2 regions of the Acidibrevibacterium sp. genome follow, and region 2 is predicted to be linked to the other one. Evidence: predicted binding sites of a transcription regulator. Region 2 holds the regulator's gene; the other holds the start of a gene.
What was found. The regulator HrcA, encoded in region 2, represses chaperone genes, less so after heat shock. The targets are predictions, from matches to a motif close to GTTNGCACTCNCNNNNNGNGAGTGCNAAC.
Positions count from the first base shown of each region.

Region 1: the regulator HrcA is predicted to act here: its motif matches at 1,199-1,227, upstream of groES (co-chaperone GroES).

Region 1 covers NZ_JBMFWJ010000038.1:54-15,831, forward strand. The annotation lists partial or broken gene groEL (chaperonin GroEL) at 1-761, opposite strand, end outside; gene groES (co-chaperone GroES) at 812-1,126, opposite strand; gene ACP5M5_RS11090 (usg protein) at 1,413-1,673, shown strand; gene ACP5M5_RS11095 (TVP38/TMEM64 family protein) at 1,624-2,277, opposite strand; gene ACP5M5_RS11100 (DsrE/DsrF/DrsH-like family protein) at 2,351-2,731, opposite strand; gene ACP5M5_RS11105 (HesA/MoeB/ThiF family protein) at 2,721-3,524, opposite strand; gene queC (7-cyano-7-deazaguanine synthase QueC) at 3,602-4,318, shown strand; gene ACP5M5_RS11115 (glycosyltransferase family 4 protein) at 4,315-5,457, shown strand; gene purH (bifunctional phosphoribosylaminoimidazolecarboxamide formyltransferase/IMP cyclohydrolase) at 5,454-7,031, shown strand; gene ACP5M5_RS11125 (quinone oxidoreductase family protein) at 7,155-8,129, opposite strand; gene ACP5M5_RS11130 (methylated-DNA--[protein]-cysteine S-methyltransferase) at 8,141-8,626, opposite strand; gene ACP5M5_RS11135 (VOC family protein) at 8,676-8,942, shown strand; gene ACP5M5_RS11140 (VOC family protein) at 8,970-9,389, shown strand; gene ACP5M5_RS11145 (thioredoxin domain-containing protein) at 9,491-11,527, opposite strand; gene ACP5M5_RS11150 ((2Fe-2S) ferredoxin domain-containing protein) at 11,721-12,071, shown strand; gene mnmE (tRNA uridine-5-carboxymethylaminomethyl(34) synthesis GTPase MnmE) at 12,082-13,398, shown strand; gene mnmG (tRNA uridine-5-carboxymethylaminomethyl(34) synthesis enzyme MnmG) at 13,443-15,287, shown strand; gene ACP5M5_RS11165 (16S rRNA (guanine(527)-N(7))-methyltransferase RsmG) at 15,284-15,778, shown strand, end outside.
Region 2 covers NZ_JBMFWJ010000008.1:17,867-33,644, reverse strand. The annotation lists partial or broken gene ACP5M5_RS04240 (hypothetical protein) at 1-401, shown strand, start outside; gene ACP5M5_RS04235 (TetR/AcrR family transcriptional regulator) at 491-1,120, shown strand; gene ACP5M5_RS04230 (efflux RND transporter periplasmic adaptor subunit) at 1,194-2,288, shown strand; gene ACP5M5_RS04225 (efflux RND transporter permease subunit) at 2,325-5,393, shown strand; gene hrcA (heat-inducible transcriptional repressor HrcA) at 5,484-6,569, shown strand; gene aroC (chorismate synthase) at 6,583-7,686, opposite strand; gene ACP5M5_RS04210 (SDR family oxidoreductase) at 7,854-8,627, opposite strand; gene ACP5M5_RS04205 (bifunctional acetate--CoA ligase family protein/GNAT family N-acetyltransferase) at 8,849-11,461, opposite strand; gene ACP5M5_RS04200 (NRAMP family divalent metal transporter) at 12,185-13,822, shown strand; gene ACP5M5_RS04195 (GNAT family N-acetyltransferase) at 13,916-14,344, opposite strand; gene tsaB (tRNA (adenosine(37)-N6)-threonylcarbamoyltransferase complex dimerization subunit type 1 TsaB) at 14,341-14,988, opposite strand; gene infC (translation initiation factor IF-3) at 15,000-15,521, opposite strand; gene thrS (threonine--tRNA ligase) at 15,618-15,778, opposite strand, start outside.

The sequences.
Region 1 (15,778 bases), on a different contig from region 2:
ACATCTTCTGCGATGATCAGCAGCGGCCGGCCGGATTGCACCACCGCTTCAAGGAGCGGCAGCATCGGCTGCAGGCCGGAGAGCTTCTTCTCGTGGATCAGGATATAGGGCTGATCCAGCTCGGTGATCATCTTTTCCGAGTTGGTGATGAAATAGGGCGACATGTAGCCGCGGTCGAACTGCATGCCCTCGACGACGTCGAGCTCGGTCTGGATGCCCTTGGCTTCCTCGACCGTGATCACGCCCTCGTTGCCGACCTTCTGCATCGCTTCGGCGATCATCTTGCCGATCTCGACCTCGCCGTTGGCGGCGATCGCGCCGACCTGCGCGGTTTCCGCCGGTGTCGTGATCTTCTTCGAGTGCTTCTTGATTTCCTCGACGACGACGGTGACCGCCTTGTCAACGCCGCGCTTGATGTCCATCGGGTTCATGCCGGCGGCGACCGCCTTCAGCCCCTCGCGCACGATCGCCTGGGCGAGCACCGTTGCCGTCGTGGTGCCGTCACCGGCGATGTCGTTGGTCTTGCTCGCGACCTCGCGCACCATCTGGGCGCCCATGTTCTCGAACTTGTCGGCGAGCTCAATCTCTTTGGCGACGGTGACGCCGTCCTTGGTGATCCGCGGCGCGCCGAAGCTCTTGTCGATGACCACGTTGCGACCCTTGGGGCCGAGCGTCACCTTGACCGCATCGGCCAGGATATCGACGCCGCGCAGCATGCGCGTGCGGGCATCGGCCGAAAAGCGAACGTCCTTAGCAGCCATTTTCGTTGGTTTCCTTCGTGTTCAGAGACGATATGCGAGGCGGTGTCGCGTCAGGCGGCTTTCTTCTTGGCCGTGCTGCCGTCGATCACGCCCATCACGTCGGACTCCTTCATGATCAGCAGCTCCTCGCCATCGAGCTTGACCTCGGTGCCCGACCATTTGCCAAACAGCACGATGTCGCCAGCCTTGACATCGAGCGGCACCAGCTCGCCACGCTCGTTGCGGGCGCCCGGGCCGACGGCGATGACCTCGCCTTCCATCGGCTTTTCCTTGGCGGTGTCGGGAATGATAATGCCGCCGGCGGTCTTTTCCTCGGCGTTCAGCCGCCGGACCACGACCCGGTCGTGCAGGGGACGGAACTTCATGCGGATCGCTCCTGAAATTTCTGTTGAATTTAGGCCAACAGGTCAGCCCCGCGGGCATGCGGGGCAACGGCTGCTAGCACTCCCCCTTGGAGAGTGCTAGCGATGTAGGAGAGTTGCCGCGACCTGTCAAGCGTTTGGCAGCACTCTCGTCGAGTGAGTAGTAAGTTTATGATTTCATGACGTTTTTTATTGAAGCGCGGCGCGTTTCGGCTAGCATCATGGGCACCGCACGGGCCCATTGCGCGGGCGCCGGCGGAGATCGTGAAGACCTTGCCGGAGATCGTGCATGAACCTCTCGAACCAGTTGCGGCAATATCGCCTGACCACCGCCGAAATTCTCTACCACATGCCGGACCATCCCGGCGTCCTGCAAAGCTTCATCTGGCAGGATCTCGACCTTGCGCCACGCTTTCCGGTTTTGCATCGCTTCCTCGATTTCTGGCGCCGCGACATCGAAGGAAGGCTCCACTCGGTGCGTGTCGCCTCGGTCGAGCTGGTCACGCCGGGGGAAATCCGCGCGGTCGGGCATCTTCTGCATCTCCAGTAGCGCTCGGGTCAGCCCGCCAGAGCGCCCAGCCAAGCCCGGCGGCGGCGGCGAAAAGGCCGAGCCCGAGCGCAAGACGCATCGGCGCGCCGATCGCGACGCCACCGCCGAGAAGGGCGAAAATCACCGTCTGCGGCAGGTAACCGAGCAGGCTCGCGGCAAGGAACGGCCCAGTGGCAAGGCCGGTGGCGCCGGCGATGAGGTTGAGCGCGAGATTATTGCCAACCGGCAACAGCCGCAGCATCAGGGTCGCGCGAAACGGTGCCGCGATCAGACGGCGCGCGAGACGTGCGCCACGGCCGGCGCCGAGCCACCGGCGCGCCCCCTGCCCCACCAGCGCCCGCGCCCAGGCATAATTCGCAGCACAGCCCAGCATTTGCGCGGCCATCGCAAGGGCGATGCCGGGCCAGATGCCGAACCCGAAGCCAGCGGCGAACGCCACCGCCTGGCGCGGCATGCCGATCGCGACCGCCGCCGCGCCGGCGAGCAGAAACGCCCCACCGCCCATTGGGCTGGCAACAAACCTGGCCTCCGCGTGCGGCAGTAACCGCCAAGCGAACCCGGCGGCGAGCAGGCCGGCGAGCAAAAGCCCCGGCCGCCATAGCATCCGCCGAGCCACAAGGGCGCCGGAGCGGGCGGAACGTCGCGGCGCGGGAGCGGCCATCACCACCGCAAATCGGTCAGAGCGCGAGCATCTGCCCGGCGCCGATGGCGGCGAAAAAACTCGCGACCCCGCCAATCTCGACGCCGGAAAGGAGTGCGGCGGGCGCGATCGCGGCGGCGGCGAGACCCGCCTCGCAGGCGATCAGCCGCACCCCCAACTCGCGCGCGGCGTCACGCAGCTCCGCGAACCCGGCAACCCCCCGCTCGCGGATCACCGCATCCCGTGCCGCATCCGCGAGCCCCGACCAATCGGCGCATAACGCCCGGCAGCCGTCATTGGTCGCGAACAAGACGACCATGCGCCCAAGCGCCGCAGCCCCGCTGGCGAGCACGAAGGCGTAATGCGCCCGCTCATGCGTGCCCGCGAGCAGGAGAATCCCGAGCGGCTCATCCGCCACAGACGCTCTCCGCCGCCGCGCGCGGTGCTGTGATCGTCGGGTGCGCGCCACACAGCGCGCAATCGGGATCGCGCCGCAAGGCGATGGTGCGAAACCGCGCCGCGAGCGCATCCCAGAGCAAAAGCCGCCCGGCGAGCGTTTCGCCGATGCCGGTGATCTCCTTCAAAACCTCGGTTGCTTGCAACGTCCCCATCACCCCGGTGACGGCGCCGAGCACGCCGGCCTCGCTGCAGCTCGGCACCTCGCCCGGCGGCGGCGGCTCGGGGTAAAGGCAGCGATAGCAGGGGCCATCAGGGCGGAAGACCGCGAGCTGGCCTTCGAAGCGCAATACCGCCGCCGAAACCAGCGTGCGGCGGGCGAGAAACGCCGCGTCGGCGACGAGAAACCGGGTCGCGAAATTATCCGAGCCATCGCAAACGATATCGTAGTCCGAGATCAGCGCAAGGGCATTGTCAGCGTCCAAGCGTGTCGCGTGCTCGACGATGGTGACGAGCGGGTTGAGCGCCCGCGCCGCCGTTGCCGCCGAGCGGGTCTTGGGCTCGCCGATCCGTGCCGTGGTGTGCGCGACCTGGCGCTGGAGATTGGAGAGTTCCACCCGGTCGTCATCGACGATGCCGATCCATCCGACGCCGGCGGCGGCGAGATAAAGGAGCAGCGGCGAGCCGAGGCCGCCGGCGCCGATGATCAGGACACGCGCCGCGCGCAGCCGCGCCTGGCCGATCGCGCCGACCTCGCCAAGCAGGATATGGCGGGAATAGCGTTGCAGCTCGTCTTCGCTGAAATCGAGGTCCATGGCCGGCTCCCGCACCCATCATGCCACCACGATATAGGGCATTGCCAGGCGGGATCGAAGGGCGGCATGAAGGCGCCATGAGTGAGCGGGCCGATCACGCGCTGGTCTTATTCTCGGGCGGGCAGGACTCGACGATCTGCCTTGCCGACGCGCTGGCGCGCTATCCTTACGTCGAAACCATCGGCTTTCGCTATGGCCAGCGCCATGCGGTGGAACTCGCCTGCCGGCCGGTGATCCGCGAAAAACTCGCCGCCATGGCGTTTCCCGGCCGGCTCGGCGCCGATCATCTGATCGATCTCGGGCCGGCGATGGCGGCGATCGGCGACACCGCGCTCACCAGCGAGGCGGCGATCGCGCTCGGTGCGGACGGGCTCCCCAATACTTTCGTGCCCGGCCGCAACCTTTTGTTTCTGACGCTGGCCGCGGCGCTCGCTGCCCGCCGCGATCTCCGGCGCATCGTCGGCGGCATGTGCGAGACCGATTATTCCGGCTACCCCGATTGCCGTGACGATACCATCAAGGCCATGCAGCTCGCCCTCAATCTCGGGATGGGCCGGCATTTCGTGCTCGAAACCCCGCTGATGTGGCTCTCCAAAGCCGAGAGCTGGCGGCTCGCCGAGACGCTCGGCGGCGAGGCGCTGGTGGGCCTGATCGTCGAGGAGACCCATACCTGCTATCTCGGCGAACGCGGCGCGCGGCATGAATGGGGCCATGGCTGCGGCATCTGCCCCGCCTGCGTCTTGCGCGCCAGCGGCTATCGCGCCTTTCGCGAAGGTGGGCCGGCCGGCGCGTGAAAATCGTCGAGATCACCAGCGTCGATTACGCGCTCTGGCATTTCGTGATGCCCTTGATGCGGGCGATGCGCGCGGCCGGGCACGAGGTGATCGGCGTCTGCGCCGAGGGGCCGCATCTCGCGGACGCCCGCGCCGAAGGGTTTCGCATCCTCACCGTCCCGATGGCGCGCAGCCTGTCGCCGACGGCGCAATGGCGGGCGTTTCGGGCGCTTTATGCGCTTTTGCGGGCGGAAAAACCCGATCTCGTGCACGGCCATATGCCGATCAGTGGGCTTTTGGCGCGGTTTGCCGCCCGCCTCGCTGGTGTCCCGCGCATCGCCTATACGTGCCATGGATTTTTGTTCAATCAGCCGGGGCCGCTCTGGCGCCGCGGCCTCGCGCTCGTGCTCGAATGGCTCGGCGGGCGTGTGACCGACATCTATTTCACCGTCTCCACCGAAGAAGCGGCCGATGCCAAGCGGCTTCGCATCGCCCGCGCGCCGATCGCGATCGGCAATGGCCGCGACCCAGCGCGCTATCATCCCGATCCGGCGGCGCGGGCGCGGGTCCGCTGCGAACTCGGCGTCCCCGAAGATCGTGTCGTCGTCATCATCATCTCGCGCCTCGTCCGCCATAAGGGTCACCCGGAATTGCTCTCGGCGATGCGCGCGGTGCCGGAGGCAGAATTATGGGTGGTCGGCGAACGGCTCGCGACCGATCACGGCGCCGATCTTGAGCCCTATTTCGCCGCCTCCGGGCTCGGCGCGCGGCTGCGGCGGCTCGGCTATCGCGCCGATATCCCAGCCCTCCTCGCCAGCGCCGATATTTTTGCCCTGCCCAGCCATTTCGAGGGGCTGCCAATGTCGGTGATCGAGGCGATGCTCTGCGGGCTGCCGGTCGTCGCGACCGCGATCCGCGGCCCGCGCGAGCAGGTGATCGATGGCGAGACCGGGTTTCTCGTCCCGCCGCGCGCCATCGCCCCGCTTGCCGAAGCGCTTGCGCGCCTTGCCCAAGATGCCGCGCTCCGCGCCCGCATGGGCACGGGCGCGCGGGCGCGGGCGGAAGCGCTCTATGATGAGGCCAAGGTGATCGCGCGCACGCTTGAGCATCTCGGCCTCTCGGTCTATCCCGCCGCGAGCCAAGCCGGAGAGCAGACATGACCCGCGAGACCGATCTCGTTCCCATCCGCCGCGCCTTGATCTCGGTTTCCGACAAGACCGGGCTCCTCGATCTCGCGCGCGCGCTTGCCGCGCGCGGCGTCGAAATTCTTTCCACCGGCGGATCGGCGCGGGCGCTCGCGGGCGCCGGGATCGCCGTCCGCGAGGTCTCGGACCATACCGGATTTCCCGAAATTCTCGACGGCCGCGTTAAAACCCTGGTGCCGCAGATCCATGGCGGCATTCTCGGCCGCCGTGACCTCGCGTCCCATCAGGCCGAGATGGCGGCGCACGCGATCGCGCCGATCGACCTCGTCGTCGTCAATCTCTACCCGTTCGAGGCAACCGTCGCCGCCGGCGCGTCAGCGGAAGATTGCGTCGAAAACATCGATATCGGCGGCCCGGCGCTGATCCGGGCGGCGGCCAAAAACCATGAGTTCGTCGCCGTGCTCACCGATCCCGCGCAATACCCGGAAGCGATCGCGGCGATCGCGGCGCACGGCGGCTTGCCGCACGCGGCCCGCGTCGCCCTCGCCGGCGCCGCCTACGCCCGGACAGCGGCCTATGACGCGGCGATCGCCGCCTGGTTTGCGCGCGGCGAAACCTTTCCCGCGCGCCTCACGCTGAGCGGCGTCCGCGCGCAAACCCTGCGCTACGGCGAAAACCCGCATCAGACAGCGGCGTTTTATCGCGCCGATGAGCGCCCCGGTGTTGCAACGGCGCGGCAGATCCAGGGCAAGGAACTCTCCTACAACAATCTCAACGACACCGACGCCGCCTTCGAATGCGTCGCCGAGTTCGAGGAGCCGGCGGTGGTGATCGTCAAACACGCGAACCCCTGCGGCGTTGCGCGCGCCGAGACGCTGGCCGCGGCATGGGAGCGGGCGCTCGCCTGCGATCCGGTCTCGGCCTTCGGCGGCATCGTTGCCGCGAACCGCCCGCTCGATGCCGAGGCCGCCGCGCGGATCGCTGCGATTTTTACCGAGGTGATCATCGCGCCCGGCGCCACCGCCGAGGCACAGGCGATTTTGGCGCGAAAGAAAAATCTCCGCCTCTTGCTCACCGGCGGCTTGCCCGATTCGAGCGCGCCGGGGATATTGGTCAAATCGCTCGCCGGCGGGTTTCTCGCCCAGACCCGCGATAATGGCCGGATCACGGCGCATGACCTCACGATCGTAACGAAGCGCGCGCCATCCGCCGCGGAAATCGCCGATCTCCTGTTCGCCTTCCAGGTTTGCAAGCACGTCAAATCGAACGCCATCGTCTATGCCAAGGCGGGGGCGACGGTCGGGATCGGCGCCGGGCAGATGAGCCGCGTCGATAGCGCCCGCATCGCCGCCTGGAAAGCCGCCGAAGCGGCCAAAACGGCGGGCTTGGCGGCGCCGCTCACGGCCGACAGTGTGGCCGCGTCCGACGCGTTCTTTCCCTTCGCCGACGGGCTGGAAGCGGTCATCGCAGCGGGGGCGACGGCGGTGATCCAGCCCGGCGGCTCGGTCCGCGATGCCGAAGTGATCGCAGCCGCCGACGCCGCCGGCATCGCCATGGCGTTTACCGGCATGCGCCATTTCCGGCACTGAGCGCTTTTTCCCGTTCTCTCGGAATGGCCATTTTCCTCGCAAGGGCAGTGCCTGCGGCACTGCCCAACGGGACAAAAGTTTTTTGGTTCTTTTTTTCAAAAAAGAACCCTTCTCGTTTTCGACTTACGGCAGCAAAACCGTGCTGCCGGTGGTCTGGCGCGCCTCTAGCGCACGGTGCGCGGCTTCGGCTTCCCGCAGGGGAAATGTCTGGTTGACCATGATCTTCACCGCGCCGCTCTGCACCACGTCGAAAAGGTCTTGCGCGCTCCGCTCGAGATCGGCGTGTTTTGCGGTGTAGGTTGCGAGACTGGGGCGGGTGAGATAGAGGCTGCCCTTGGCGCCGAGCATCCCGACATCGATCGGCCCCACCGGGCCGGAGGCATTGCCGAAGCTCACCATCAGCCCGAGCGGCGCGAGACTGTCGAGGCTCGCCATGAAACTGTCCTTGCCGATACTGTCATAGACCACCGGCACCATCGCCCCGCCGGTGATGCGCTTGACCTCCTCGGGCAGGCGCTCATAGCCGATCACCACCTCGGCGGCGCCATGCGCGCGGGCGAGTTCGGCTTTCGCCGGGGTCGAAACCACGCCGATCACCCGCGCCCCGAGATGTTTCCCCCATTGGCACATGATCAGGCCAACCCCGCCGGCAGCGGCATGCACGACGATGGTATCACCAGGTTTGACGACATAGGTGCGGCGCAGGAGATATTGCGCCGTCATCCCTTGCAGCATCATCGCCGCGGCAGTGCGGAAATCGATGCCATCGGGGAGCTTGACCAACCGGTCGGCGGCGATCGAACGCTCGGTGGCATAGGCGCCGATCGGCCCTGAGGCATAGGCGACGCGATCGCCAACCGCGAGATGGGTAACCCCCGGCCCGACCGCGGTGACCACGCCCGCACCTTCCATGCCCAGCGTCGCCGGCATGGTGGGCGATTTATAGAGCCCGGTGCGGTAATAGACGTCAATATAGTTGAGGCCGACCGCCTCATGGCGGACCCGCGCCTCGCCCGGCCCGGGCTCGGGCAAGGGCACCTCCTCCCAGCGCATGACCTCCGGGCCGCCATGGGTGTGAATGCGGATCGCGTGCGTCATCTCGATCTCCGTCAATGCCCGGCGATCATGCCGGAAGGAAGGGATTGGCTCAGGCGCCGCTCATGGTCGAGCAGCCAGGTCTTGGTCTCAAGCCCGCCCGGGGCGGAATAGCCGCCCAATCCGCCCGCCGCCACCACGCGATGGCAGGGGATGAGAATGGGCAGCGGATTGGCGCCATTGGCGCGGCCGACGGCGCGGGCAGCGCTTCGCAGCGTCGTCGCGAGTTCGCCATAGGTGCGGGTCGCACCCAGCGGAATGCGGCGGAGTTCGCCCCAGACGCGGCGCTGAAAGGCGGTGCCGCGTGGCGCGAGCGGCAGATCGAAATCCGCCGCCGAGACTAAGCCATCGAAATAATCCTGCAACCGCGCACGCGCCGCGCGAAGCAGCGGTGTCTCCGCCTGATCGCGCCCCCAGCCCCAATCGAGCGCCACCAGCGCGCCTTCCTCCTCGGAAAGCGTGAGGTCGCCGATCGGCGTGTGCAATGAGAGCTGCGGCATCGTTTGCGTGTTCCTCCACATCTTGGCCCGCGACCGCGAACGTGGCCGGATGCGAGCCCCGCCGGCGTCGCTTGTCAAGCGCCCGCGTGCCCGCCGCCCGCGACCGCGCGGCACACGAGGCGCCGAAGGGAATGGCGGCGAGGAAAGTATATGCGGCTGGTGCAAGGACAGATGGGAGATCTCGTGGCAGATCACGCCACGCGCGCTCATTGACGCATTGGCCGTCGGCGGCTATGAGGCCAAACGCGCGTTCGGTGCCATGATGGCGATGCGGAAAATCGACGTGGCGGTGATCGAGGCGGCGCGGCGCGCCTGACGCCGACATGCACAATGGGGAAACGCCATGAATGTCAGCGCCTACCTTCAATTTGACGGCCAATGCGAGGATGCGTTCGCTTTCTATGCGAAAACCTTCGGCGGTGAGGTTATTGCCCTGCTCCGCTGGTCGGAGATGCCCGGCGATGCCATGCCGGCGGGTTCGGTCTCGCCTGAGCTGGCGCAGAAAATCATGCATAGCGAGATCAGGATCGGTGCCACGACGCTGATGGGCGCCGATCCGCCGCCGGGACATTACAGCAAGCCATGCGGCGTTGGCGTGACCCTTACGGTCGAAAGCGATGCCGAGGCCGAAGGCATTTTTACCACACTTTGCGCAGGCGGCAGCGTGGGCATGCCGACCGGCGAGACCTTCTTCGCACATCGTTTCGGCATGGTCACCGACCGCTATGGCATTCCGTGGATGATCGTGCATCGCAAACACTAAAAGACGCAGGAATACCCTATTCCCCAGCATCAGCCGTGCCATCGGCACGGCCCCCGGGGGGAAATTTTTTGGCTCTTTTTTTCAAAAAAGAACTCTTTTTCTCACCTCTCTTCCCCCACCATCAGCGCTGAAAGCGCCGCAGGCGTGGTGACGGGAAGGCCGCAGGTCTGGCGGCGGCAGAGCATCGCCGCCGCTTTGTCGGCGGCTTTGCCGAAAGCGGGATGGTCGGGCGAAAGCGCCGTCTCGGGGCTGATCGCGAGCACGGTGAGCGTCGGGTCGGGGTTGGCACGCGCCGCTGCGAGAAGCGCCGCCCGCGCCGGGTCTTCGGGCCGGCCGGTGACGACGATCGTCCCGCCCTCGGCGAGCAGGGTTGCCGCCGCGAGCAGGGTCGGGCAGGCCTGAAGCATCTCTTCCCGGCCGCTGAAGGCCGCCAATAGCGCCTCCGCCCGCTCGCGCCAGAGGATTGCGCCGGTGAGGTGATAGAGGCGGGCGAAAACCTCCGCCATCAGGCCGTTGCCCGAGGGGGTGGCGTTATCGGCGACGATGCGGGGGCGGATGTCGGCGCCGAGCGGGATGTCCGTCGCGTCGGCGGCGGTCGCGTAACAGGCGCCGGCGCCATCGCCGAACCAGCGCCGCGCAACCTCGGCGAGGCGTTCGGCGTCGGCGAGATAGGCGGGATCGCCGGTCGCCTCAAAAAGCGCAAGCGCGGCCCGGGCCATTGCCGCCTGATCGTCAAGCAGGCCAGCGGCGAAAATGTCTCCCGCCCGCCAGGCATGCGCCACCCGCCCATCATGATCGGCGAGGTTCGTCATGATGGCGCGATAGGTGGTTTCGGCTTCGGCGAGCCAGGCGGGCTGGTGAAACACCCCGCTCGCATGGGCGAGGGCTGCGATCATCAAGCCGTTCCAATCGGCCAGCACTTTGTCATCGCGCCCCGGACGGATGCGGCAAGCACGATGGGCGCGAAGGCGCTCGCGCGCGCAAGCGAGGCGGGCTTCTGCATCGTCGCGGCCGCGCGCGGTGACGCGACGGAGGATGGTTTGGCCCTCCCAATTGCCACCTGTCGTCACGTCATAGGCGGCTTTGAACGCCGGGCTTTCGGCGCCGAGCACGGCATCGATCTCGGCTTCGTGCCAGACATAGAATTTCCCCTCTTCGCCCTCGCTATCGGCGTCTTCGGAGGCGGCGAAGGCGTGGCCGCCGGGCATCGCAACGCGCATGTCACGCCCGAGCCAGGCGGCGATGCCAGATGCCGCCTCGGCCAATAGCGGGTCTGGCGCGCGGGCGGCGGCGAGGCTCAAGAGGTCGAGAATCTGCGCGTTGTCGTAAAGCATTTTCTCGAAATGCGGGACGAGCCAGATGGCGTCCGTCGCGTAGCGGGCGAAGCCGCCGCCGAGATGATCATGGATGCCGCCGGCCGCGAGTTTTTTGAGCAAAAGCGTGACCGCGGCGATGCCGTTCGCCGCGTTGCCGGTCATTCCCTGCTGCCAGAGAAAGCGGAAAATCGGCGCGTTGGGAAATTTCGGGGCGCCACGGAGCCCGCCCTCGATCGGATCGCAGGCGGCGAGAAGCCGGTCCGCGGCGCGCGCGATGGCGTCCGGCGCGATGGCGCCGCCGGGATGGGCGCGGGCCATGGCGGCGAGCGCGCCGGTGAGGTTCGCGGCACTTTTGGCGATCGCCGCGCGGTCTTGTTCCCAGGCGCGCGCGAGCGCTTCCAGCACCTGCCGGAAGGAGGGTTTGCCCCAGCGCGGCTCGGGCGGAAAATATGTGCCGCCCCAGAACGGCGCGCCGTCTGGTGTCAGGAACATGGTGAGCGGCCAGCCGCCCTGCTCGCCCATCGCGTGCAGCGCCTGCATGTAGAGATGGTCGATATCCGGGCGCTCCTCGCGATCGACCTTGATGGCGACGAAAGCGCGGTTGATCAGTGCGGCGATCGCCGGATCCTCGAACGATTCGTGCGCCATGACGTGGCACCAGTGGCAAGCGGCATAGCCGATGGAAAGCAGGATAGGCCGCCCGCTCGCCCGCGCCTCGGCCAGCGCCGCCTCACCCCAGGGACGCCAGGCGACGGGGTTGTCGGCGTGCTGGAGCAGATAGGGGGAACGCGCATGGCGAAGCTGGTTGCCAGATTGGGCCACAGTGTTCTTCCTTTACGTCTCGGCGCCGTGGCGCCGCAGGCACCACTCATCGGAGAAAAGTTTTTTGGTTCTTTTTTTCAAAAAAGAACGCCTTTCCCCTTCCCGCGCGCGCCTTGGAAAGTTCATACCATCCGCTAGATAAGCGCAAGCTGCGCGGCTGTCGGCGCGGCGGAGGCAGGGACATCTCGACATCATGGCAGGCCGTCTGGCGGATGATCCGCCGCTCTATTTTTCCGCCCATCTCTTTGTTTGCTGCAATCGGCGACCCGATGGCCATCCGCGCGGCAGTTGCGCGGCCAAGGGGTCAGAGCGGCTGCGCGATTATATGAAGGCGCGCGCCAAAGAGATGGGGCTGCGCGGGGTTCGGGTGAATAGTGCGTTGTGTCTCGACCGCTGTGAGCTTGGTCCCTGCCTCGTCATTTACCCAGAGGGGGTATGGTATAAAATCACGACCTCGGCCGATATCGACCGCGTGCTGGAAAGCCATGTGCGTGATGGCAAACGGGTGCAGGCGCTGATGTTGCCAGCGGCAGGGAACGAATAGAGGCGCGGCGTTGGCGGAGCACGAGGACACGATCTTCGCCCTCGCCTCCGGCGGCGGCCGCACGGCGGTCGCGGTTCTGCGGATCAGCGGCGAGAAGAGCGGGGCGCTGCTCGATGCGCTCTGCGGCCGCCGGCCACCACCGCGCCGCGCGAGCTTGCGACGGGTTCGGGATATCAGCGGCGAGACGCTGGACCGGGCGCTAGCACTCTGGCTTCCCGGCCCCGGCACCTATACCGGCGAGGACAGCGCAGAGCTGCATCTGCATGGCGGCCCGGCGGTGATCGAGGCGGTGGCGGAGGCGTTGATCGCGGCCGGCGCACGGCCGGCCGAAGCCGGGGAATTCACCCGCCGCGCGTTTTTCAACGGCCGCATGGATCTAACGGCGGCCGAAGCGGTTGCCGATCTCGTGGAGGCGGAAAGCGCCGAGCAGCGGCGCCAGGCGCTGCGGCAAATGGAGGGGGCGCTCGGGGCGCTCTATGAGGATTGGTCGCAACGGCTGATGCGGGTTTTGGCACAACAGGAGGCCCTCATCGATTTCCCGGACGAGGATCTGCCGGCCGATGTCGCGCGCCTGCTTGCAACGGAGATGGCGACCTTGGCGGCGGAGATCGCGGCGCATCTCAACGATAATCGTCGCGGCGAGCGCACCCGGGAAGGGCTCAGGATCGCCATCATCGGTCCACCCAATGTTGGCAAATCGAGCTTGATCAATCGCTTGTTGGCGCGCGATGTCGCCATCGTCTCCGATCTTCCGGGCACGACGCGCGACGCGCTCGAAGCCCGGCTGGTGCTCGGCGGCATGGTAATGACAATGATCGATACCGCGGGGCTGCGCGAAACCGAAGATCGGATCGAGGCCGAGGGCGTGCGTCGTGCCCGCGCCCGCGCCGCCGAGGCCGATATCGTGCTCGCCATGCACGATGCCTCTCAGCCGGAAGCGGTATTGGACGCCGCAGCTATGCCGCGCGCCGGCGAGGTGATCGTGGTCGCGAACAAGCTCGATCTCGCGTCGAGGCGCGATATCGGCGATGCGATCGGCGTGAGCGCGCTGACCGGGCAGGGGCTGGAGCGGCTGTCTGATGCCTTGATTGCCGCCGGACGCCGGCTGACCGCGCGCACCGGCCCGCCACCCTTGACCCGCCCCCGTCATCGCGCCGCGCTCGAGGCGGCGCTTGCGGCGCTGACCCGGGCAATGGCGGAGCCAAGCGAGGAGTTGCGCGGCGAGGAGCTGCGGATAGCGCTTCGGATGATCGGGCGCGTGACTGGGCGCTGGGGGGTCGAGGAGATCCTCGGCGAGATTTTCTCCCGCTTTTGCATTGGGAAATAGATCGGGATACCTAACCGCCTGATCGGCACGATAAGGATGCGGGGATGAAGCCTGACGTGGTGGTGGTCGGTGGCGGCCACGCGGGGTGTGAGGCGGCGGCGGCGGCGGCACGGGTCGGCGCGCGTGTCCTGCTCATTACCCATGACCGGCAGAAGATCGGCGAGATGTCTTGCAACCCAGCGATCGGCGGCATCGGCAAGGGGCATCTCGTGCGCGAGATCGACGCGCTCGACGGGTTGATGGGTGCGGCGATCGACCGCGCCGGCATCCATTTCAAGCTGCTCAACCGCAGCAAGGGTCCAGCGGTGCGCGGTCCGCGGGCGCAGGCCGACCGGGCGCTCTATCGTCAGGCCATCCAAGAACTGCTAGCCGCGTATGACGCTCTCGACATCCACGAAGGCGAGGTCAGCGATCTCATTCTCGATGCGCGCCAGCAAGTTCAGGGTGTCACGACCCGCGATGGCGCGCATATCCCCTGCGGCGCGGTGGTTTTGACCGCCGGCACGTTTCTGCGTGGCCTCGTCCATATCGGTGAGGCGCAGACCCCAGCCGGCAGGATGGGCGAAGCCCCGGCAGTGGGGCTGGCGGTGACGCTTCAGCGCCTCGGGCTGCCGATGGGACGGCTGAAAACCGGCACGCCGCCGCGGCTGGACGGCGACAGCATCGATTGGGCGGAACTCGCGGTGGACCATGGTGATGACCCGCCACTTCCCTTCAGCACCCTCACCCAAGCGATTATCACCCCGCAAACCGTCTGCCATCTGACGGCGACGACGCCGGCGACGCATGAGATCATTCGCGCCAATCTCGCGCGGTCTGCGGTCTATGGCGGCAAGATCGCCGGGCGCGGGCCACGCTATTGCCCGTCGATCGAGGACAAGATCGTCCGCTTTCCGGATCGGCAGCGCCATCAGATTTTTCTCGAGCCGGAGGGCCTCGCCGACAGAACGATCTATCCGAACGGTATCTCGACTAGCCTGCCCGCGGACGTACAGATCGCCTTTCTGCGGACGATCCGCGGGCTTGCACAAGTTCGCATGCTACGACCCGGCTATGCCGTGGAATATGATTATGTCGATCCGCGCGCCCTTCACCCGACCTTGCAAGTCAAATCCGTGCGGGGCCTCTTTCTCGCTGGACAGATCAACGGAACTACGGGCTATGAGGAGGCGGCGGCGCAAGGCCTGCTAGCCGGCATTAATGCCGGACGATATGCCGGCGGGCTGGGCGGCGTGGTGATCGACCGGGCAGACGGCTATAGCGGCGTCATGATCGATGATTTGATTACCCAAGGGGTTACCGAGCCCTATCGGATGTTCACCTCGCGGGCGGAATATCGGCTCACGTTGCGCGCGGATAACGCCGATCTGCGGCTAACACCGAAGGGGATCACTTGGGGGTGCGTGAGAACGGTACGTCGGAGGGCGTTCGAGGCTTATTTGGATGCCGTCACGGCGGCCCGTGCGCGCGCTGAAGCAGAGGGGGCGACGCCAGCGGAATTGGCGCGGCGTGGCATTGCCGTCCGAGCGGATGGATGCCGGCGATCGGTTTTGGCGCTCCTTGGCCTGCCTGGTGTCTCGTTCGAAGCGTGCGTCGGCCTATTCCCCTGGCTCGGGACGCTCGATTCCCGTGTTGTCGAGCAATTGCGCGTCGAAGCGCAATATGCTGGGTATTTAGACCGGCAGTCGGCGGAGATTCGCGGCTTCCGCAAAGAGGAAAGCGTGCCACTTGGAGACGCGGTCGATTATGCGCGGATTGGCGGGCTCTCGGGAGAATTACGGGAAAAACTCGGCCGTGTTCGCCCCGAAACTCTCGGCATGGCGGCGCGGATCGAGGGCATGACGCCGGCGGCGATGGCGGCGTTATTTGCCGCCGTCCGCCGGCAATGAGCGCCGCTCCGTTTCACGTGAAACGCGCTGACCGCGAAATGTTGGCGCAGCTTGGCGTTTCACGTGAAACCCTCGCGCGGCTAGAGACCTATGTTGCTCTCACTCTCCGCTGGTCACCATCCATCCGTTTGATATCACAGCGCGACGAAACCTTCGTCTGGCGCCGCCATGTCCTCGATTCCCTACAAATCATGCCGCTTCTCCGCGACATCGCCCCCCCGTCGGCGGATTTTGGTTCCGGCGGCGGATTTCCCGGCTTGGCACTCGCCATCGCACTGAATCGCCCGTTTCATCTCATCGAATCCGATACCCGCAAATCCGCCTTCCTGATCGAAGCCGCGCAGGCAACCGGCGCTATGATCACCGTCCATCCAAAACGAATAGAAGCCGTGACACTGCCGCCGCTGCGCCTGATCACCGCGCGCGGTCTTGCTCCGCTCACGACGCTTCTTGCTCTCGCCGCCCCCAAACTCGCCCCCGACGGTGTGTGC
Region 2 (15,778 bases):
CCCCGTTGGCGGCCCCGTTGGCGGTCGAGACGATGGCCGACTCCACGACGGACGCTGCGGCCGGTTCAGACGTCGCCCCCGCGCCCGAAGCGGAGGCCGTGCCGGCGAGTGAGGCGGCGCCGAAGCGCCGCCCCCGCACGCCCCGCCGCACGCCCCTTACGCCGCGCCGGCGCAAGACCGCGGTCGCGGCCGATGGCGAGGCGCTCCCCGATCTCGCTCTGCCTGGCGCCCCGCAGCCGGAACTGTTGCCACTTGAGCCGCCGATGTCCGCCGCGCCCCCCGCCATGGCAGCGCCGCCGATGCCCGAGCCCATCGTGGTTAACGCCGAGCCCGGCACACCCGATATCGTCGCCGACACCCCCCCCGAGGCGCCGCGCAAGCGCGGCTGGTGGCGGCGCTGATCGTCACGGAGGGATAGCGGATCGTCGCGGCGGCGGCGGATGGCGGGACAGAGATGACAGATGACGGCGATCGTCATAAGTTGATCGCCATGTCAGCGTCACCCAATGCCGATCTTAGCCCCACCGGTCGCGCGACCCGCGCCGCCATCACCGATGCGGCAGAGCGGTTGTTTCGCACCCTCGGCTATCAGAAAACCACGGTCGCCGATATTGCCCGCGAACTTCATATGTCGCCGGCCAATGTCTATCGGTTCTTTGCGAGCAAAGCGGCGATCAATCAGGAAATCTGTGCGCGCATTCTCGCCGGCCTCGATGCCGCGGCCTGGGACGTGGCGCGCGGCCCCGGCACGCCGCCAGAGCGCGTCCGCGCGCTGTTTCGTCTCCTACAACGCGAAACCGAAGATCGGTTTTTCAGGGAGCGGCGGATGTATGACATGATCGCCGCCGCCTTGCAGGAAAACTGGCCGATCGTCGATGCGCATATCCACGAGATCGACGCCGCGTTTCGTCACATCGTCGATGAAGGACAGGCGCAGGGGGTTTTCGCCCGCCTCGACGGCGAGGATGTCGTGCGCTTTCTTCATGGCGCCTGCGCGATTTTCACCCATCCCGCGATGGTCGAGAAGTGCCTGGCGATGGACGAAAATCTCGCCGCGATCGCCGAACGCACGGCCAGTTTCTGCTTGCGCGCCTTGCGCCCGGACGGGTCGCTAGAATGATGATTGTTTTCTGACGATTATTGACAAACGTCATTTAATCAACCAGGCTCCCCGCGTTGCCCGGAGAGAGCCCATGCCCGCCCCCGTCCGCCTTCCGCCGCTCGCCATTTTGATGCTGCCCGCGCTGCTGCTTGGCGGCTGCTTCGAGCGGACGGTGGCGCGCGTTGATCATGCGCCGCGGCCGGTCGCGGTGGTTTCGGTCGCGCTCACCGCGGATACCGAGACCCGCGACTATAGCGGCATTATCGCGCCGCGCCGGGCGCCGGCGCTGGGCTTTCGCGCCGGCGGGCGCATCGCCGAGCGCCTGGCCGATGTCGGCGCGCGGGTCAAAGCGGGGGATGTGCTGGCCCGGCTCGACCCGAAAGATCTGGCGCTCGCCGTCCGCAGCGCTGCGGCCGACCTCGCCGCCGCCCGTGCGCAGGCGGCGCAGGCGTTGGCGGATGCCAGGCGGAGCGCCGAACTCCGCCGTGACGGTTGGACCGCTGCCGCCGCCGATGAGGCCAAGCAGGCCGCTTCCCGGACCGCTGCCGAACGCGTCACCGCCGCCACCGCGGCGCTGGCGCTGGCCGAGCGCCGTCTTTCGTATGGTGAGTTGCGCGCCCCGCAGGATGGGGTGATCACCGCCGTGCTGCGCGATCGCGGCAGCGTGGTCGCGGAGGGGGAGACGGTATTCGAACTCGCCGAGGCCGGGCCGCCCGAAATCGTCGTCTCGCTTCCCGAGCAGGCGCTCGCCGACGCCGATCGCCCGGGGGCGACGGTGACACTCTGGGCGCGGCCGGGCATTGCGCTCGCCGCCCGGCTGCGCGAGCTTGCACCCAGCGCCGACCCGCGGTTGCGTACCTATGCCGCGCGCTATGTCTTGGTGGATGCCCCCGCGTTCGTCGCCTATGGCATGTCGGCGACGCTCCATCTCGCGGTCCGTGGGGCTGATCGCATCGCCCTGTTGCCGGCGGCGGCGCTGATTGATCGCGGTGACGGGCCGAGCGTTTGGACGGTCAAGCCCGATGGTACGCTGGCCGCGCAAGCCGTGACACTGCGCCGCTTTGAGCAGGATCGCGTTGCTGTCTCCGGCCTTGCCGACGGCGCGATGGTGGTCGCGCTCGGGGCGCAGAAGCTCGATCCCGGGGCGCGTGTACGCATCACCGATACGCTGCCCGCGGCCGAGTGATCGCACGCGACGCGGGCGCATGAGCGGGGGCATGGCGTGAGCGGATTCAATCTCTCAGCCTGGGCGGTTCGGCATCGCGCGCTTACCGGATTTTTGATCGCGTTGATTTTTGTCGCCGGCGCCTTCTCCTATACCCGGCTCGGGCGGAACGAAGATCCGAATTTCACCCTCAAACTGCTGGTGGTGTCGGCGCGATGGCCGGGCGCGACGGCGGCGGAGACGCAAAATCTCGTCGCCGACCCGATCGAACGCAAGCTGCAGGATCTCGCCCATCTCGACAATTTTTTCACCTATGTGCAGCCCGGTCTCGTGGTGACGATGGTGCTGTTCGAGGATTCGACGCCGCCCCAAGAAGTGCCGGAACTGTTTTATCAGACACGCAAAAAACTCGACGATCTTCGTCCCAACCTGCCACCGGGCGTCCTTGGCCCGATCGTCAACGACGAATACGCGGATGTCTATGGCGCGGTGTTTGCGCTCACCGGCACCGACAACGCCGCGCTGACGCGCGAGGCCGAGCGCGTGCGTGATCGCTTTCTCAAAGTGCCGGGGGCAGAAAAAGTCACCATCCTTGGCGAAATTCCTCGCACCATCGATGTTACCTTCCGGCAAAGCCGGCTCGCCGCGCTCGGCGTTACGGTGCCCGAGATCGCGCAAGCGATCGCGCGCCAGAACCTGGTGACCCCAGCCGGATCGATCCAAACCGCAACGACCGAGGTGCCGCTCCGCGTTGCTGGCGCGCTGACCGGGCCACGCAGCCTCGCCGCGGTGCCGATCGTGGCCAATGGCGCTTTGCTTCGGCTCGCGGACATCGCCGAAATCCATCGCGGCTATCAGGATCCGCCGGCCTTTTCCATCCGCCATGACGGTGCGCCGGCGGTGGTGGTTGCGGTGTCGACGCAGCCGCGCGTCAACCGGCTAGCCTTTGGCGTCGCGCTGCGCGAGGCCGCCGCGGGCGTCCGCGCCGATCTCCCGACCGGCATCGTTTTGCAACAAATTGCCGATCAGCCGAAAGTCATCGCCGAATCGGTCGATGAATTTCTGCTCAAATTTACCGTCGCCCTCGGTGTTGTGCTTCTGGTTTCATTCTTTTCGTTGGGCTGGCGGACGGGAATCGTCGTGGCGCTGGCGGTGCCGCTCACGCTTTCCCTGGTTTTTGTCGCGATGGATCTGCTTGGGATCGAATTGCAACGGGTTTCGCTCGGCGCGCTGATCATTTCGCTCGGCCTGCTCGTCGATGACGCGATCATCGCGGTCGAAACCATGGTGGTGAAGCTGGAAGAGGGGTGGGAGCGAGAGCGCGCAGCGGGTTTTGCCTGGCAATCGACGGCATTTCCGATGCTGACCGGAACCTTGGTGACGGCCGCGGGATTTTTGCCGATCGGATTCGCGCGCTCTTCGACCGGTGAATATGCCGGCGGTATTTTCTGGGTCGTTGCGGTGGCGTTGGTGGCGAGCTGGGTGGTCGCGGTGGTTTTCACCCCCTATCTCGGGGTTCTCTTATTGCCGCAGCCGAAAAAAGCCCTGCCCCACGCGGCGATCTATCGGACGCCACTTTACCGGCGGCTGCGGCGGATGGTGACCGTCGCGGTACAATATCGCGGCGGCGTCACCCTGGCGACGGTTGCGCTGTTCGTGCTTGCGGTGGCTGGCGCCGGGCTGGTGAAGCAGCAATTTTTCCCGGCCTCCGCCCGGCCCGAATTGATCGTTGACGTCACCCTGCGCCAGGGGGCGAGCCATGCCGCGACCGAGGCTGCGGTCGGCAAAGTTGAAGATTTGCTTGCCAAGGATCGCGACGTTCTGTGGTACACGAGCTATATCGGGGGTGGCCCACCACGCTTCATTCTCTCGTACAATCCGACACTGCCCAATAACGCGGTCGCGACCATCGTGATGACGACACGCGATTTGGCGGCGCGTGAGCGGGTGCGGGCGCGGCTTCTCGCCTTTGCCGCCGGCGAGGGCGTGCCGGCGGCGCGGCTTCACGTCTCGCGCATCGAACTCGGGCCGGCGGTCGGGTTTCCGGTGCAGTTTCGCGTGATGGGCGATGATCTCGCCGGCGTACGCCATGCCGCCGATCAGGTTCTGGCGGCGCTCCGCGAAACCCCTGGCGCGCGCGACGCACAGCTCGCCTGGGGTGAGCGCGCGCCCTCGCTCCGTTTTGCGCTCGATCAAGCGCGGGTGCGCGAACTCGGCCTTGCGCCCGCCGATATCGCGGCGACACTGGATGCGCTGCTCTCTGGCCTCGTCGCGACCGAGATTCGCGATGGCACCAAGCTGATTGATGTCGTGCTACGCGCCGCCCCCGAGGAGCGGCGTGATCTCGCCCATCTCCCCGATCTCATCGTGCCGACCGCCGCTGGCGCATTGCCGCTCGCGCAGATCGCCCGGCTGGAGCCGCAAACCGAGGAGCCGATTCTCTGGCGGCGCAACCGCCAACCCACCCTCATCGTTGAGGCCGAGCTGCAGGACGGGTTGCAGGCGATCGACGTGAGTGCGGCCGCCGAGGCGCGCATCCGCGCCCTCGCGCTGCCGCCTGGGGTGCACGTCGAAACCGGCGGCGCGGTGGAAGAATCGGCCAAGGCGAACGCCGCTTTGGTCGCGGTTTTCCCGGTGATGGTCGGCGCGCTGCTCTTGCTATTGATGATCCAGTTGCAAGATCTCCGCCGCGTCCTGCTGGTTCTGGCGACGATGCCGCTTGGGTTGATCGGCGCGGTGCTGGCGCTGCTGCTCGCCGATGCGCCGTTCGGGTTCGTCGCTCTGCTCGGGGTGATTGCGCTCGGCGGGATGATCATGCGCAACACCATCATCCTCGTCGATCAGGTGCGGCAAGATCAGGCGGTGGGCTTGCCGCTCCGCGAAGCGATCATCGAAAGCACGGTGCGCCGCGCGCGGCCGGTGGTGCTGACCGCGCTGGCCGCGGCACTCGCTTTCATCCCGCTCAGCTTCAACGTCTTTTGGGGGCCGATGGCGCTCGCGATGATCGGCGGTCTGTTGGTTGCGACGGTGCTGACGCTGGTCTTCTTGCCGGCGCTCTACGCGCTCGCGTTCCGAGCCGAGAAGGCTGAGGCGGCAGCGGCGGTGCCCGTCATGGCGGCGAAGTGATCACGTTCGCGCTGACATGCTCGCGCGCGCTGAGCCTCTGTTGACCCTGGCGGGACGAGTTCCTAACCTCTATGGCGTAATGCTATCCGCATGATGGATCAGAAACCGGTCACGCCCTTCATTCCCCCCCGCTCCGGCCTGTCGCCGTCGGTCATTGATGCGCGTTCGGCCGCGATCTTGCGCGAAATCGTCGAACAATATGTCGCGACCGGCGAGCCCGTGGGGAGCCGCACCTTGTCGCGCCGCCTGCCGCTCGCCCTCTCGCCGGCGACGATCCGCAACGTCATGGCCGATCTCACCGAGCAGGGGCTGCTTTACGCGCCGCATACCTCCGCCGGCCGCCTGCCGACCGATCGCGGGCTCCGGCTCTTCGTCGACGGGTTGCTGCAATTCGGCGATCTCTCGGAGGAGGAGCAGGAGACCATCAGCGCGGCGTTGCAAGCCTCCGGGCGCAGTCTGGAGACCACGCTTGCCGAAGCCGGAAGCCTGCTTTCCGGCCTCTCCGCGGCCGCTGGCCTGGTGCTCGCGCCAAAAGCCGACGGGCCGCTCAAGCATATCGAATTCGTCCCGCTCGGCACTGGCCGCGCGCTCGTCGTGCTCGTCAATGCCGATGGCCAGGTCGAAAACCGGGTCATCGACACGCCGCCGGGCTTGCCGCCGGCGGCGCTGCAGCAAGCGAGCAATTATCTCAACGCCCGCCTCTCCGGACGCTCGATCGAGGAGGTACGGCGCGTGGTGAGCGAAGAAATCGCGGCCGATCGTACCCAACTCGATACGCTCGCGACGCAGATCGTCGCCGCCGGGCTCGCGACCTGGACGGGCGAAGGGCGTGGCGGCAGCTTGATCGTGCGTGGCCAAGCGCGGCTTCTTGCCGATGTCACCGAGATCGAGAGGCTTGCGACCATCCAGGCTTTGTTCGAGCGGCTGGAAACCCAGGAAACCATGCTCAAGCTGCTCGAGCTGGTCGAGGTCTCAGAGGGGGTGCGGATTTTCATCGGCGCCGAGAACGGGCTGTTCGATGCCTCAGGCCTCAGCATGATCGTCGCTCCGGCGCGCAACACCGCTGATCGCATCGTCGGTGCGATCGGTGTTATCGGCCCTTCGCGGATCAATTATGCTCGCATCATCCCGGTGGTGGATTATACGGCGCGCGTGATCGGCCGTTTGCTCGGCTGACCGCCAAGCCTCTCTAATTGCGCGGCAGACGCGGCTGCTCGGGGCTGTCCGGGTTTTGGGCGCGGTTGCGCAGCAGATGGTCAGCGAGAACGAGCGCCATCATCGCCTCGCCAACCGGCACCGCGCGGATGCCAACGCAGGGATCATGCCGGCCGTGGGTTGCAACCTCGACGTCGTGGCCGGTGCGGTCGACCGAGCGGCGCGGGGTGAGGATCGAACTCGTCGGCTTGACCGCGAAGCGGGCAATGATCGGCTGGCCGGTCGAAATGCCGCCGAGAATGCCGCCGGCGTGATTGCTCGCGAATAAAACCGTGCCGTCCTGCATGCGCATCTCGTCGGCGTTGTCCTCGCCGCGCAAGCGGGCGGCGGCGAAGCCGTCGCCGATTTCCACGCCCTTGACGGCGTTGATCCCCATCAGCGCGCTCGCGAGATCGGCATCGAGTTTGCCATAAAGCGGCGCGCCCAATCCCGGCGGCACACCCTCGGCGACGATCTCGACCACCGCGCCGACCGAGGAGCCAGATTTGCGAATCTCGGCAAGATAGCTCTCCCAAACGCCGACGCACACCGGATCGGGGCAGAAAAACGGATTACGCGCGACCTCCGCCCAGTCCCAATTGCCGCGCTCGACCAGCTTGTCGCCGATCTGGACGAGGGCGCCACGGATGGTCACCCCCGTCCCGAGCACCTTGCGCGCAATCGCGCCAGCAGCGACTCGCATCGCCGTCTCGCGCGCCGAAGATCGCCCGCCGCCGCGCGGGTCGCGGATGCCGTATTTGAGTTCGTAGGTGAGATCGGCGTGGCCTGGGCGAAAGCGCGCGGCAATCGCCTCATAATCCTTGGACCGGGCATCGGTGTTTTCGATCTCGAGCGCGATCGGCGTGCCGGTGGTTTGCCCCTCGAAGACGCCAGAGAGGATGCGCACCCGATCGGCTTCCTGGCGCTGGGTCGTAAAACGCGACTGGCCGGGCCGGCGTCGGTCGAGGAAAGGCTGGATATCGGCCTCCGAGAGCGCGATTCGCGGCGGACAGCCATCGACGACACAGCCGATCGCCGGGCCGTGACTCTCGCCCCAAGTGGTGACGCGCAAGAGATGGCCGAAACTGTTATGGGACATGAGGTGGCCATACGATCAGGGGAAGCCCAGGAAGACTCTTCTTTTCTGAAGAAAAAGAAGCAAAAAGACTTTTGTCCGTTGGACAGTGCCTTCGGCACTGCCCGCGCCGAGGAAACGGGATAAAAGTTTTTTGGTTCTTTTTTTCAAAAAAGAACAAATTTCTTTTTCTAGTCCGTGACGGCGGCGATATCGGGCGCCGCCGGGTTCTTCATGCCGACGATGTGATAGCCAGAATCGACGTGATGGACCTCACCCGTGACGCCGGAAGCGAGGTCAGAGAGAAGATAAAGCCCAGCGCCGCCAACATCCTCGATGGTGGTGTTGCGCTCGAGCGGCGAATTGAGTTGATTCCAGCGCAGAATATAGCGGAAATCGCCAATGCCGTTGGCGGCCAGCGTTTTGATCGGGCCGGCGCTAATCGCATTCACCCGAATGCCGGCGCCACCGAGATCGGCGGCGAGATAACGCACCGATGCCTCGAGCGCGGCTTTGGCGACCCCCATGACATTGTAATGCGGGATCACCTTCTCAGCACCGAGATAGGAAAGGGTGAGCAGCGCCCCGCCCGGCCCCATCATCGGCACCGCGCGCCGCGACACGGCGACGAAGCTATAGCAGGAAATATCGAGGGCCTGCAGGAAGGCCTCGCGCGGCGTGTCGAGATAGCGTCCGCGGAGATAGGATTTATCGGCCCAGCCAATGGCATGGACGAGGAAATCGAGCCGATCCCAGCGCCTGGCGAGGGCGGCGAAGGCGGCATCGATGCTGTTTTCTTCGCCGACATCGCACGGGAAGACGAGATCGGAGCCGATGCCGGCGGCGAGCGGCCGAACGCGGCGCTCCAACGCTTCGCCTTGGTAGGTGAAAGCGAGCGCCGCGCCTTGGGCGGCGCAGGCATGCGCAATCCCCCAGGCGAGCGAGCGGTCATTGGCGACCCCCATGATCAGGCCGCGCTTGCCGGCGAGCAAGGTTCCGGCGGCGGGCGTCTCGGCAAGCGGGACGGGAGCGGAAAGGGTCGTTTCATTGGAATGGGACATCGAGGATCTATCCCTTCTCGGTTGAGTGCCTGACCCTCTCTCGTGACACAGCCGGGCGCTGTTGGGCAAGAGCCATGGCGCAAACGCGCCCGGGTCAGGGCTCGCGGCCGCGCGCGGAAATTCCCTCAGGCGATGGCGAGCCGCGCCTCCAGCACGTCGTCTTCGCCGGGCAAGCGATGGAGGGAAAAGCCGAGATGGCGGACGAAAGCGAGCATCGGCGCGTTATCGGCGAGGATCTGGCCGACGATCTCGGTCATGCCCTGCCCGCGTGCCCAGCCGATGAGGCAGTGCATGAGCCGCGTTGCGAGCCCCTTTCCCTTCATGTCCGGCTGCACGATGATCGCAAATTCGCTGCTCCCTTCATCGAGTTCGCGCACCAAGCGGGCAACCCCGACGGTCTCGCCGGTGCCCTCGCGGACGGCGATGAAGGCGATTTCGCGTTGATAATCGACTTGCGTCATGCGCGCCATTTGCTCGGCTGAGAGTGTGCGCATGGGCGAGAAGAAACGATAGCGGATGTCTTCCGGGGCAAGGCGCTCAAAGAACGCGGCATGCGCCTCGGCATCCTCGGGGCGGATCGGGCGGATCAGCAGCCTCTCCCCGCTGCCGGTCCAAATTTCCTCGAGTTCGGCAGGATAAGGCGCGATGGCCAATTGCGCGCGGCTTCCCTGAGGGCGCAGCGTGAGCCCGGCATCACCGACCAGAAGCCCCTCGCCATCGACGAATAGCGGATCGATGCGCAATGTCGCGATTTCGGGAAAATCGATCACCAATTGCGAGATCCGCACCAGGGTCTCGGCGATGGCGTCGCGGTTCGCCGGCGGAAATTCCCGAAACGCGCCGAGTAAGGGCGCAAAGCGCGAGCGCGCGATCAGCGCCTGCGCGAGCGGCAGGTTGAGCGGCGGCAGATCGACGGCGCTTTCGCCGAGAATGGCGCCGGCGCTGCCGCCGAGTCCGAAGCCGAGCACCGGGCCGAACACCGCGTCGTCACCGAGAGTGATCGCCAACTCGCGGGCGCGGCGGATCTGGCGCTGGACGAGAAACCCGTGCGTCGGCGCCTGCCCGGCGGCCATCCGCGCCGCGGCGCGGGTGACGGCGGCGGCGTCGGGGAGATCGAGAACGACGCTCGGCGCGCCGCGCTTCTCGGTGCGCCGCAGCTTGAGCGCGATCGGAAAGCCGAGCATCGTCGCCGCGGCCCCGGCGTCCTCGGGGCTTGCTGCCGCCCGCGTCGGCACCACCGGCACGCCGTAGGCGGAAAGCACCGCCATCGCCTCATCCTGCAGCAGCGCGAGACGCTCGGCCCGGCGCGCCGCGGCGAAAACCCGCGTCACCGCCACCCGGTCAGGAAGCAGGTGCAGCACCGTGCTCGGCGGCAATTCGCGCGCGGCGAGCCGGTTGCGGCGATGCTGGAGAAGATGATGAAACCCATGCACCGCCTGCTCTGGGGTCGCGAAGACCGGCAATCCGGCATCGGCGAGGCGCAAGCGTAGCGGCGCGGCAGTGGTTTCTCCCATCGCCGCGACGAGGAGCGGGCGTTTGATGGCGCGCGCGCTGGCGGCGATCGCGCTGGCCCAGGCTTCGTCGTCGGCAGCGCTTGGGCGCAGCGGTGGCGGGGCGAGAATGGCGAGGATACCGCCAATGTCTGGGTCGCGGGCAAGGGTTTCGATCGCCGCCGCGCACCGCGCCGGCGAGTCGAGCCCGAGATAAAGCGGCTCGAGGGCGCCGCCTTGACCGGCGAGTTCAGGCGGCAGCGGCCGCGCCAGCGCCGTCCGGATCGCCGATGGCAGCGGATGGAGCGGAACACCGAGGCGGAGCGCTTCATCCGCTGCCATTTCGCCGGGGGCAATGGCGGTGGTGACGATCGCGAGCGGCTCGCGGGTGAGAGGATTGGCGCGGCTCAGGGTTTCGGCGGCGGCGAGCAGATCCTCAAAATGGTTGACGACGAGCAGCCCGGCGCGCCGGCCGGCGGCGGCGAAAGCGGCCTCGGCCGCGGGTCCGATGCGGGTTTCGTCTTCGCTATCGCGCAGCAGGCCACCGGCACAAAGCGCCACCACCGGGCGCAGGCGGGCGGCGGCGCGGGCGGCGGAGATGAAGGCGCGCGGGTTTTTGAGCCGGCGGATATCGAGCAAAATGGCGCCGGTCGCGGGATCGCGCGCGAGCCAATCGAGCGTCAGGCCGAAGCCGATATCGGCGTTGCCGCCGATGCCGACGATGTGAGAAAAGCCCACCCCGTTCGGCCCCGCCCAATCAAGCACGGCGCGGCAGAGCGCGGCCGATTGTGAGACCAGCGCGGTGCGCCCCGCCGGCACCGGGAGATGGCCGAGCGTTGCATTCAGCCCGTGCGCGGGAACAGCGAGCCCGAAAGAGCCCGGCCCGAGCACCCTGACGCCGCTCGCGCGTGCCGCATCGCGCAGCCCCGGCATCATCGCGGTGGCGATCGCGGCAAAACAGCCGCGCGCCGCGAGCCCGGCCAGCACCGCGCGCGGATCGTCGAGTGGCGCCGCGAGAATCGCGACGTCGAGCGGCGCGACATCCGGGCGCGCCGCGCCGCCTTGCGGCGATGTGGCGAGATCGCCGGCATCGAGCGTCGCGATGGCGCCGGCGAAGCCGCCGTCGCGGAGATTGGCAAGCACGATCGCCCCCTCCGCGGTCTCGGCACCGAACACGGCGACGCTATCGGGACGGAACAGCCGCTCCGGATGGAAGCGATGGCGGGAAGCGCTTGGCAGCCATGGCATAACGGCACCTTATAGCATGTTGCGCCGCAATAAAGGATAGCACAGCCGGCGGAAATCTGTCGTGCGAGCAGGCACGGCCATGGCGGCCGATTTTTTCTCGCGCCAGGCATTTTTTTCTTGCCGTGGCGCGGGGCAGAGTCTTATCTAGGCGACGGAGAGGCGCGCCAAACCGTAAGCGTGCGCTTGTGCCTCGTTCCAGGCCATGAGGCCTTGGGGCGATTGTGTCAACTTTCTGTCAGGGATCACATGAACCCGCGATCTAGTAGCCAGCCCTCGGAGAGCCATAGTTGGCGCTTAGCGCCTGCTTCGCCGCCGTCGGGTTGGGTCGCCGCCCGGGATCCGCATGTGACCGTTAAGGCGCCAGCGATTCGCTGCTGACCCTAACGGCCAAGCCTCCCGGGCTCGAGTTATCACTTGAGCAAGAGGAGGCTGTGATGGCCGTCTTTACCTTTCCTCGTCAGATCCGCGTGCCTGGCCGTCGCCCGGCCGTAACACGTCGTTTGGTTTCCGACGCGGCGCCCGCGGGGCAGGTCGCGCGCCCGGTGCTCGACCTTCGTTGGCGGCACGATGACGAAGGCCGCTTGCGTGCGCACTGGGGTCTCGCCGCGACGCGCGCGCGGGTGTCGTTGCTTGGTTGAATCGCCACGAGCGCCGGCCGCCGGCGCTCGCCGCACTCGTTCCCCTCAGCCAGGCGTCGCCTTGGCACAGAACGGATCTGATAGCATGACCCATATCGACAAGCTCGACACCCTGACCAAAGAGGCGGTGCTCGATTCCGCCCATCTCGGCGACATCACCGGCGCCCTCGGCACCATCCGGCGCGACGATGACGGCCCCCGGCGCAATCTCGTCGCGCGTCTCGCGACTTTGCTTGCGGTCGTCGGCCCCGGCCTCATCGTCATGGTCGGCGACAACGACGCCGGCGCCTTCGCGACCTACACCCAGGCTGGCCAGACCTATGGCAGCACGCTGCTCTGGACGATGATCCTGCTCATCCCGGTCCTCTATGTCTGCCAGGAGATGGTGGCGCGGCTCGGCGCGGTGACCGGCGTTGGCCATGCGCGGCTGATTTTCGAGCGTTTCGGCCGGTTCTGGGGCGCGTTCAGCGTCATCGATCTCTTTGCCCTCAACGCGCTCACCATCGTCACCGAGTTCATCGGCATCAGCTTGGCGATGGATTATTTCGGCCTCTCGAAGCCGCTTGGCGTCCTGGTTGCCGCCGGGCTCACCATTGCAGCGGTCAGCACCGGGAGCTTCCGGCGTTTCGAGCGTTTTGCGGTGCTGCTCTGCCTCGGCAGTCTCGCGATTGTGCCGATTTTCGTCGTCGCCCATCCCCCTCTCGGCGAGATGGCGCGAGACCTCGTGGTGCCGGGTCTGCCGCCGGGCAAGCTTTCCGACATCATGCTGCTCATTATCGGCCTCGTCGGCACCACGGTTGCGCCCTGGCAGCTATTTTTCCAGCAAAGCTATATCGTCGACAAGCGCCTGCGGCCGCGCTTCATGGCCTATGAGCGGGTCGATATGGCGCTCGGCATGGTCTTTACTCAGGTCGGTGCCATCGTGATGATCGCGATCGCCGCTGCGGCGTTTGCCGGCAAGCCGGAATTCGGCAATTTCACCGATGCCGGCGGGGTCGCTGCCGGATTGGCGAAATATGTCGGGCGTTGGGCGGGGAATCTGTTTGCGATCGGCCTCGTCGATGCGGCGCTGCTCGGGGCGGCGGCGGTTGGTCTCTCCACCGCTTATGCGTTCGGCGATACGTTGTCGGTGCGCCATTCGCTGCACCGCAAGCCGAATGACGCGCTGGGCTTTTATCTGATCTATGGCGCGCTGATCGCGGTTTCGGCGGCGATCGTCTTGATCCCGGGCTCGCCGCTTGGGCTGATCACCGAGGGGGTGCAGGTGTTGGCTGGTATTCTGCTGCCGAGTGCCACGGTGTTTCTGCTGCTTCTCTGCAACGATAAGGCGGTGCTCGGCCCGTGGGTGAACGGCAAGTGGCAGAATTTGCTCGCCGGGGTGATCGTTGGCGTGCTGGTTATTCTGTCGATCATTCTGACCGCGGCGGTCGTGTTCCCGGACATCACCGATGGAGAGATCATCGCGACGCTCATCGTCGGTGCTGTGCTCGGCGTTATCGGCTTTCTTGTCACACGCCTGGTGACGAAGCGTGGCCTGACGCCCGAGACCGGCGATGTCGCGGCGCTTGATCGCGAGACGTGGCGCATGCGGCCGCTCGCCGACCTGCCGCCGCTGCGGCTGTCGCCGGCGGCGCGGCTGTGGATGGGCATCTTGCGCCTTTATCTCGTGGTCGCGGTGGGCATGGCTGTGTTCGCGGTCGTCAAGCTCGCCCTCGGCCACTGAGTTTCGCCCTCGCGGGGCAGTGCCGCTGGCACTGCCCCGCCTGGGAAAAGTTCTTTGGTTCTTTTTTTCAAAAAAGAACCATTTCTTCCTACCCTACAAATCCTTCGCCATCGTCACGGCATCCCCGCCATTCGCGTAATAGCGCGGGCGGCGGCCGACGGGGCGAAACCCAGCGGCGGCATAAAGCGCGCGCGCGCGGGCGTTTGCCGCGGCGACCTCGAGAAACATCACCGCCGCGCCACGCCGCGCCGCCTCCGTCATGGCGGCGATGAGCAGGGCGCGGCCGAGCCCCTGCTGGCGGCGCGCGGGAATGACGGCAAGCGTTAGAATCTCGGCCTCACCGGCGATCGCCCGCGCGAGGATCATGCCGCCGCCTGGGGCGATCAGCGCGAGCGTGCCGGGCAGGCTGAGCTGAGTTGCGATCACGGCGGCATCCCAGCGTTCGGTGGGCGGAAAACATGCCGCGTGAATGGCGGCGAGGGCGCCAGTATGGGCGGGGGAGGCTGGCTCTATCTCTGTCATGCCGGCGGCGGGCGCAAGGCGGCGGCGATGGCGGCTGGCGGTTCGGCATAAACCGGCTGAGCGGCGCGCGGCGGCAGCCCCGCGGCGAGACGCCGAGCTGCGGCAGCGGCAACCAGCCGGGCCGCGGGTTCACACCCCATCCCGCTTTGGTACACTTTGATCCCGCGCGCGGTGAGCTGTTCGGCGACCAACGCCGCAGCCTCGCCAGCGAGGGTGACAGCACCGGGCGGCGCCGGCAGATGGGCAAGATCGAAGCGGCCTTGCGTGCCATCCACCCCGTCGATAAAGACGCCGCCGAGGCGATGGGGCAGGGCGACCCAGAACGCGCCGGCGGGTGGCGCCGGCATGGCTTCCGCCAAGGTCTCGGCGAGGGTGACGCCGGTGATCGTGGCGCCATGCCCGAGGGCGAAGCCCTGCGCGAGCGCGAGCGCGGCGCGCAGGCCGGTGAAGCCGCCTGGCCCGATCATCACCGCGACGAGATCGATGCGCCCCGGCGCCGCCGCGAGCGTTTCCGCGAGCAGGGTGGCGAGGACCGCGCTTTGTCCCCGCGCCGGCATCGCCACCCGCTCGGCGCACACCCTGCCCTGCTCGCTCAACGCCACCGAGCAAGTGGCGAAAGCGGCGTCGAGGCCGAGAATCCGCATCGCGGCCCCGCTCAGCGCGGGCTCAGCACCATGACCATCTGGCGGTTTTCCAGGCGCGGCATCTGCTCGACCTTGGTCGCGGCGTCCATATCGGCGCGGATGCGTTCCAGCACTTTCACGCCGATTTCCTGGTGCGCCATTTCGCGGCCGCGGAAACGCAAGGTGACTTTGACCTTGTCGCCTTCCTCGATGAAGGATTTCATCGCCCGTAATTTCACCTGATAGTCGTTTTCATCGATATTCGGACGAACTTTGATCTCTTTGATTTCGATAACTTTTTGTTTTTTCTTGGCTTCGTTTTTCTTCTTCTGGATTTCGTATTTGTATTTTCCGTAGTCGAGGATTTTCACTACCGGCGGATCGGCGTTGGGGCTGATCTCGAGAAGATCGAGGCCGACGGCATAGGCCCGGGCTTGCGCTTCGCGGGCGCTCATGACGCCGATCATCTCTCCGTTCTCGTCGATCAGGCGGACCTGGGGGTTGCGGATCTCCTCGTTGACGCGGGGGCCGTCGCGCGTCGGCGCGGCGGGCAGGGGGGGTCTGGCGATGGGTCACTCTCCTCTGGCTGTGACGGGGTAGGGTCTCTTACCGCGCCGAGTTTTGCCGAACCTGGCGGCGGCGATCAAGCATTACCGTTGCAATGCCGGCAATAGATCGGGTGGCGTCGCCTCGCGCGCAAGCCGTGCCACGGCGTCGTCGAGCACCAGCACCTCCTGCGCCGCGCCACCGAGCCGGCGCAGCGCAACCGTCCCGCTCTCCGCCTCCTTGCGTCCGACGACGATGAGGACCG